DNA from 2 places in the Thalassospira sp. MCCC 1A02491 genome. Region 2 is predicted to be linked to the other one. Evidence: riboswitches for the same ligand, from Rfam matches in the RefSeq annotation. Region 2 holds a riboswitch; the other holds the start of a gene.
What was found. A riboswitch is a leader RNA that binds a small molecule or an ion and turns the genes downstream of it on or off. The one in region 2 is predicted to bind cobalamin.

Region 1: another riboswitch for cobalamin. It lies ahead of AUQ42_RS11185 (DUF4198 domain-containing protein); the one in region 2 lies ahead of AUQ42_RS01970 (ABC transporter substrate-binding protein).

The regions. Positions count from the first base shown of each region.
Region 1 is NZ_LPVX01000029.1:312,455-316,220, forward strand. It holds gene AUQ42_RS11175 (cobalt ABC transporter permease) at 1-103, opposite strand, end outside; gene cbiM (cobalt transporter CbiM) at 96-770, opposite strand; gene AUQ42_RS11185 (DUF4198 domain-containing protein) at 788-1,585, opposite strand; cobalamin riboswitch at 1,757-1,950, opposite strand; gene AUQ42_RS11190 (DUF924 family protein) at 2,099-2,644, shown strand; gene AUQ42_RS11195 (glycosyl transferase family protein) at 2,708-3,766, opposite strand, start outside.
Region 2 is NZ_LPVX01000003.1:110,635-114,400, reverse strand. It holds gene AUQ42_RS01980 (AraC family transcriptional regulator) at 1-442, shown strand, start outside; gene AUQ42_RS01975 (glucan biosynthesis protein) at 499-2,100, opposite strand; cobalamin riboswitch at 2,271-2,470, shown strand; gene AUQ42_RS01970 (ABC transporter substrate-binding protein) at 2,697-3,722, shown strand; gene AUQ42_RS01965 (iron ABC transporter permease) at 3,763-3,766, shown strand, end outside.

The DNA.
Region 1 (3,766 bases), on a different contig from region 2:
CTGTGCCGCTTGGAAAAACCGATGCAATCACCTTATGGGCCTGGGCGGCCTGCATTCCGAACAGAAGGCCTGCCAGAAACACCCCAGTTGCAAGCTTAGCCATTGTTGGCCTCGTTCACCTGTTCGGCCAGGATCGCGGGGCTTTGTGCGTCATATCGGCTGATCTGGGCATCGGCGATCAGCAAGGCCGGTTTGACCTTCATGATCAGATAAACCGCTGCTGCAGACACCAGACCTTCGACCGCCATGATCGGAATATGGGCAAAGAAAACAAGCTTGGCCGCCGGTACAAACCCTTCCCCGCTCAGACCAAGGGAAATGGCCACGAACAAGGTGGTCAGCGCAATTGAAAGCGCACCGGCACACCCGCCCCAGATTGCCGCAAAGGTTGGATTGCTTCGCGACACCAATCCGCGAAACATGAAACCGGCAATCACCGCAGGAAATGCAATATTGACGGTATTGACCCCCAACACGGTCAAACCGCCAAATCCGAAAAAGATGGCCTGCAACAAAAGCCCGACAAAAAGTGCCGGGAATGCGGTCCAGCCAAGCACAAGCCCGGCCAGACCACTCATGATCAGATGCACGCTCGACGGACCGACCGGCACGTGGATCAGGGAGGCGACGAAGAACGTCGCCGATAACACCCCCGTCGCCGGAATTTTATCGATTGGCAGTTTGCGCAATCCAAGTCCAAGCCCCGCGACTGCAAGCACGCCACCGCCAATCAGCACCTCTGGGGCCAGTGCCCCGTCAACAATATGCATCTATTTTGTCCCCAAGCCTATTGCACATCATAGGCGCGAACCCACAGGACTGCATCCTGTGAAAGCTCTTTTCCCTGAAATTCTTTGTCCGGCCCACTGCCAAGAGCCGCAAAACCCCAAAATCCGGCCTTGGGGATCCCGAACGTGAAATACCCGTTGGCATCGGTAATCGCGACAATCGCCCCACCGGGCATCGGTCCTGCTGTCGGTTCCTTGGGCGCGTTGCGGTCCATATCGGGTTCGGCTGCCATATATTCGATTTCAACCTCGATCCTGGATACCGGTTCACCGTTGCTCAGCACCCGACCGGTAAAGGTCGAACCTGCGACAATGTTGGTCGGCCGGTTTAACGGCAGAATTTCGGTCACAAGTCCCTGTGCCTCCATCCAGTCGGTCGGGATTTCGTTGCGGTTCACATAGGACTTGGTGATCTGCTGAATGAAGATATCTTCGCTTTCTTCGTAATAGGGCTCGGGCACCACCACCATCACGTAATCGCCACTGCGCTTAAGGGTCAAAGTACCGTCATACGCCTTGGCGGTATTCTCCTTCCCTGTGAAGGTCACCTCAGAAAGTGTTGAAGATAAATCAATTTTATCACCGCGATGGATTGCGTAAAACGCCACCGGCTTTTTCATATCCATGACATGTCCGTTTTCGAACGGATGCCAGAATATCAGTTTCACCGGCAGTTCGCCGGGGGCGGTCACATTGACTTCCGGTGTATAGGCCAATTGAAAATGGGCATGCGCACTTTGTGACGCAAACGCGAAACAGGCACTTGCAATCGCAAGCTTGCCAAGAGTTTTAAACATGTAATCGTCTCTTTTCACGAACGATGCGCGTCAGAAAAGTTTCCCGACGCACAGAGTTAGGATCAAGAACGATAGGATGGCTGGAAGCAAGATACCGGTTTCACGACGAGACCGCCTTTTCCCTGCAACCTGACGCTCACCCCGGCGTCCAACAGTTCAGTACCGGACAAGCCGTGTCCGGCAGTCAAAGGCAGGTCTCCTGGCTCGTGGTTTCAAAAGCATTACGCCTTCCCGGTTTGTCACCAGTGGCATAGGTAATGCTCGGACCACTTACAGTTGCGGGGGCAGCCGTGGCATTGTCGTAACGCACCACGTTCCCTTTTAAGCCGATCCAATGGATCAACACCCAAGACGCGTTCATATTCCATGGGCGGCAAACACCTGTCAACTCTTTGCCCGCATCCGAACGGATTATCTTTTCGCGCCATTGCTTGACCTTCGCCCTTCCCCCGGCAAAGATCAGCAGACACATCGCACAATATTGCGATTGGCCTTACATGGGATGGGTTGGAAATGATGGCTCCTGAAACAGTCCTGGACTTCTGGTTCAAGGAACTCGAACAAAAGCAATGGTTTATCAAGGATACTGCACTTGACACCCACATTGCCGAACGATTTTCCGACATTCATGCCGCGGCCCTTGCCGGTGAACTTTTCACATGGCGCAACACCGCATCGGGGCGCCTTGCCGAAATCATCGTTCTGGATCAGTTTTCGCGCAACATGTATCGCGACACGCCGCAATCATTTGCTGCCGATCCGATCGCGCTTGTTCTTGCACAGGAAGCCGTATCCTTGGGCAAGGACAAGGAACTTGGATCACCAGAACAGCGGGCGTTTCTGTATATGCCCTATATGCATTCAGAATCCGAATTGATCCATGAAATTGCCATGACCCTGTTTGATCAGCCCGGGCTTGAACACAATTACGGCTTTGAAATCAAACACAAGAAAATCATCGACCGGTTCGGGCGTTATCCGCATCGCAATGACATTCTTGGCAGGACATCCACGCCAGAAGAAATCGCGTTTCTCAAAGAACCCGGCTCGTCATTCTAGAACGAAAAACGGGACGGCAATCCGTCCCGCTTTCATAAAATCATTCAATGCGAAAACGCGATATCAACCGATATCGCGATCGCGATTATCCCACCATCCCTGCACAAGGGCTTCGGCTTCGTCCATATAATCGGCTTTGCCCGCAAGGAATGCCGCCATCGCCGCACTACCCTTGATCCTGGCTTCGGCCGGGGCATCCTCGACCTCGCCGCGCCAAACAGCCAGAAAGTGCTTGAGAGTCACCGGGCTTTGATCGTCGATTTCTTTTTCGGTTTTTGGCAAAAGTGCCGGCCATCGGACGTCGCAAAGCTCGCCGTTATCAAGCATCCGAAGATCAACATGTTTGAACGGTGTGCGCTCTGCTTCGCCGCCCCCGCCCTTGATCACGCCAATTCGCGGCAGTTCAAGAAGCTTTCCGGTTTCACGATGCACATCCAGAAATGCCGGATGAAACACCCCCAGAAACGCGGCCCGTGCCTGCAACGGGTTCAGCAACCGCAACAGGGTATTCACCGGACTGCGCAGCCCCAAAAGCGACCGCAACCCGATCAGCTCCTGCAATTTCGGATGCATATGGCGCAGCGGCAGATAAGCAAACCCCTTTGCGGCAATATCCGAACGGGCTTCTTCGGCCGACATCGCGATCGGCAGCTTAAGCGCCTTGATCGCGGCCTCGGTTCCAAGACCATTGACCAGATGCGAGTTATAACCGTGCATCAGAACCGGAACACCGTTCTGCGATATCAAATGTGCCGACAATACAAACCACGGCAGACCACGGGTTCGACCAGCCGCATATGACGGCCAGTCAAGCATCGGGCGGCCCACCGGGTTGGTGTCCTGTCCATCATCCGCATCAAGCCTTGCGGCTTTGCGCACGGCTTCGATCATGCCTGCGAGTTCTTCCGGCGTTTCCGCCCGATAGCGCAGCATAAGCAAAAACGCGCCAAGCTGGATCGGCTCGACCTCATCGCGCAGGATCATTGAAAAGGCATCGAATGCCTCTTCGCGCGTCAGGCTGCGTGAACGGCCCGGCCCCCGAAAGAACGTTCTCAAATACCCGGAAAACGGATGAGATTCGGGTAAATGATTTTCTTCCTCGAGCTGTTCAAGATGCTCGTC
Region 2 (3,766 bases):
TTTGATGCGCGAAGTGCATTACCGACTGTTGCGCACCGGCAAGGGCGCGCTGATTGCCGGTCTTGCGATTGGTGGCAGCAATATGCAACGGATATCGGCGGTATTACGGTTGATGAAGGATAATTTCGACAAGCCGCTGAAGATCGAGGAGCTGGCAGATTTCGCCAATATGAGCCCGTCATCCTTCCATCATCATTTCAAACAGGTGACCGCCATGAGTCCGCTGCAATATCAAAAGCGCCTGCGCCTGACGACGGCGCGTCAGATCATGCTCGCAGAAATGAAGGACGCGGCCAGTGCGGCCTATGCGGTCGGCTATGAAAGCGCATCGCAGTTCAGCCGCGAATATGCCCGCATGTTTGGTGCACCACCGATGCGCGATGTCATGGCAATCCTTGGGCAATCGGGCCAAGCGCGCCCGGGCGAAGGCATGGCGTCGTAAATAAAAAAACAGGGGGCGGTGTTGCCCGCCCCCTGATCATTCTTGCCGGGTTTTGATCAGCCTTGATGCTGATTACCCAATGCCGGCAGATGCTGGAACATCCAGGTTTCACTGAGCGGGGCGTCCCCGCGCTTGAGATACATGCGCAGATCAACCGGATCGGTGCCGGCCACTTTCAGGTCAAAGGCCGCCCGCCAGATGCGGGTATCCATGATCGGTTCGATCTTGGTGCGGGTGATTTCACCACGCGATGTCGATACGACGATTTCCGGGAACTCGCCATAGGCAAGGGTGCCAAGAACATCGCCTTCGAATTCGACAGAAAACTTGACCTCGTCTTTCGGGCGGTTGGTGCCCGGTTCGCCGCCGCGTCCCATGCGGGTCGAAGTTGCCTTTGCCAGTTCGGCAACCGGGAACGGGTTATGGGCCTGCCAGTGAAGGCGATATTTGAACTGATAGCTGTTTCCGGCTTTGGCCGGGGCGTTCGGAACCCAGAATGCCGCGATGTTATCGTGGATTTCATCGTCGGTCGGGATTTCGATCAACTGTACGGCACCGTCATTCCAGTCTTCCTGGGGTTCGACCCACAGGCTGGGGCGACGGTGATAGCGCACACCATCAAGATAGTTCTTCACATCGCGGTCACGCTGCATCAGGCCAAAACCGCGCGGATTATGATCGGCAAAGGCCGATGCGCGGATGGTTTCGGGGTTGTTCAGCTGTCGCCAGATGCGTTCGCCACTGCCGGTCCACAGTTCCAGACCATCGCTGTCATGGACTTCCGGGCGCCAGTCAAACCGGAATGATTTGTTCTGTTCGGAATACCAGAACATGCTGGTCAGCGGCGCGATGCCAAGCCGTTCGATATCGCGACGGACAAACAGATGTTTTTCGATATCCATCGTCACACCCTGCCCGCGATAGAGCAGGAATTTGTATGCGCCCGTAATGCTTGGCCCATCAAGCAGCGCATAGATGGTGACCGGGTCTTCGGCATTTTTGGCCGGTTCGATAAAGAACTGGCGGAAATCGGGGAATTCTTCGGGTTGGGATGTGGCGGTATTGACCGCAATCCCGCGCGCGGACAGGCCATACTGGCCTTCATCACCGATGGCGCGGAAATAGGATGCGCCAAGAAACGCCGCCCAGTCCTGGGTTTTCCAGTCATCACGCGACAGTTCTTCATGAAGGCGGAACCCGGCAAAGCCGCTGTTTTCGGGCAGCTGGCGGGCAATACTGTCGGCTGGCATGTCAAAGTAATCGGGTTTATAGATGACTTCGCGTGCCGTGCCGTCTTCCAGAAGATACATGTGCACGGGCTTGGCGAAATACATGCCCAGATGGAAAAACGTCACCGGATAGGTGCCTGATCCATCGGAAAACGGCGAATGGTCGCGTTTGTAATGCAATTTGCCATGGGTGTCGTAATCGATCCGCCCGACAATTTCCGGGTTGGGGGCGACTGGCGGCTCATAGGCGGCCTGCGCCATCGATTTGGCACGCGCAATCAGATCGGCAAAATCAAACGGCTGTCCCGCACCAAGGTCAAGCCCTGGTACTTCTGCCAATGCATGCTGATAGATCGACATTCCCGGCAGGATAAGACCGGCTGCCGCGATGGATTTCAAAAAGCGTCTGCGTTCAACAGAAGTCGTCATGTGCATCATGTTCCAATGGTTTCATTTGTCGGCAAGCATACCAGACAGTGTGGAGGTAATCGGGATGAAACATGGCAAATTCAAGGTCGTGTCGACTGCAATTTCTGCATGGACCCCTGTGTAAATGCCTCTGGTCATCTGCCAATTTCCTTGACCGGGTTTGGGCTTTAATCTAACGGTCAGATGTCGGTATCCGGATATCGGATAAAGGGAATTCGATCTGGGCTGCGTGCCCATCAACCGAAGCTGCCCCCGCAACTGTAGGCGGTGAGCGTTTTTCTGACCAATGCCACTGGGATGAACCCGGGAAGGCCAGGAAAAGTGCTTTGACCCGCGAGCCAGGAGACCTGCCGACATGAATGCGACGGACCGGGCGGGGTGCCCCGGAGAATGTCGGCATATGTCGCGGTTTCCGGCAGTTTTTTGTAAATGCGCCTGAATACCGATCCTGACATCTTCCGCCATTTCCCGACACTTTTGCCAGTCCCTTGACGATAGTAAAGTGTGTGTTATGTTATAACATAACATTTGCGATATGCTGTGCAGTGGCCGGTAATTGCCGACCCTTGCCGGTATGTCTTTGAAAGGAAGTCAAAGTGATCAGTCACTATAAACATGCGCTGGCAGTCGGGGTGTTTGCTGCCGGTTTTATGATTTCGGCCCCGTTTGCGGCTGCGACGGAATATCCGCTTGCCATCGAAAATTGCGGCAGCACGCTGCACTTTGATGCGGCCCCCGAACGGGTTGTGTCGCTTGGACAAAGCACGACAGAAATCCTCTATTCGCTGGGGCTGGCCGATAAGGTCAAAGGCACCGGGGTCTGGTTTGGTCCGGTCATGGATGAATTCAGGGATGTGAATGCGTCCGTGCCGCGTCTGGCTGATAATGATCCGGGCTTTGAAACCGTGGTTGCGCAAAAACCGCAACTGGTCGCCACCCAGTATCAATGGCATGTCGGTCCCAAGGGCATTGTTGGCACCACCGAACAGTTCAATGAACTTTCGATCCCGGTCTATACCGCACCGGCCGATTGTGTCGGCAAGGACAATGCCGGCGGGGGCGACGGGGTGCGCCATGACCGTTTCTCCATGGACCTGATTTATCGGGAAATTTCCGACCTTGCGCAGATTTTCGATATCGAGGATCGCGGCGCGGCCCTGATTGCCAGGTTGAAAGATCGTGAAGCCCGGTCCCTGGCACAGGTCAATGCCAGCGGGAACAGCAATGTTTCGACCGTTTTCTGGTTTTCCAGTGCCGAGATTAAAAGCGATCCCTACGTCGCGGGCAAAAACGGGGCCGCGGGCTATATCGCGGAAAAACTTGGCGTAACAAACATCATCGACAGCGACGAAGAATGGCCGACCGTGGGGTGGGAAACCATTGCGCGCGCCAATCCCGATATCATTGTGATCGGTAAAATGGGCCGTCGCCGTTTCCCGGCAGATGATTGGGAAGTCAAAATGGACTTTTTGAAAACCGATCCGGTTACACGCCAGATGAAAGCGGTTAAAAACGGCAATATCGTTGTGATGGATGCGCAATCGATGGACCCGACAATTCGTCTGATTGACGGTATTGAAACGCTTGCCCAGGCTGTCGAACGCCTGAGTGCCTCGAACTGATTGCCCAACCCGATGGCGCTCGATATGCCCGGAGACTTCAATGT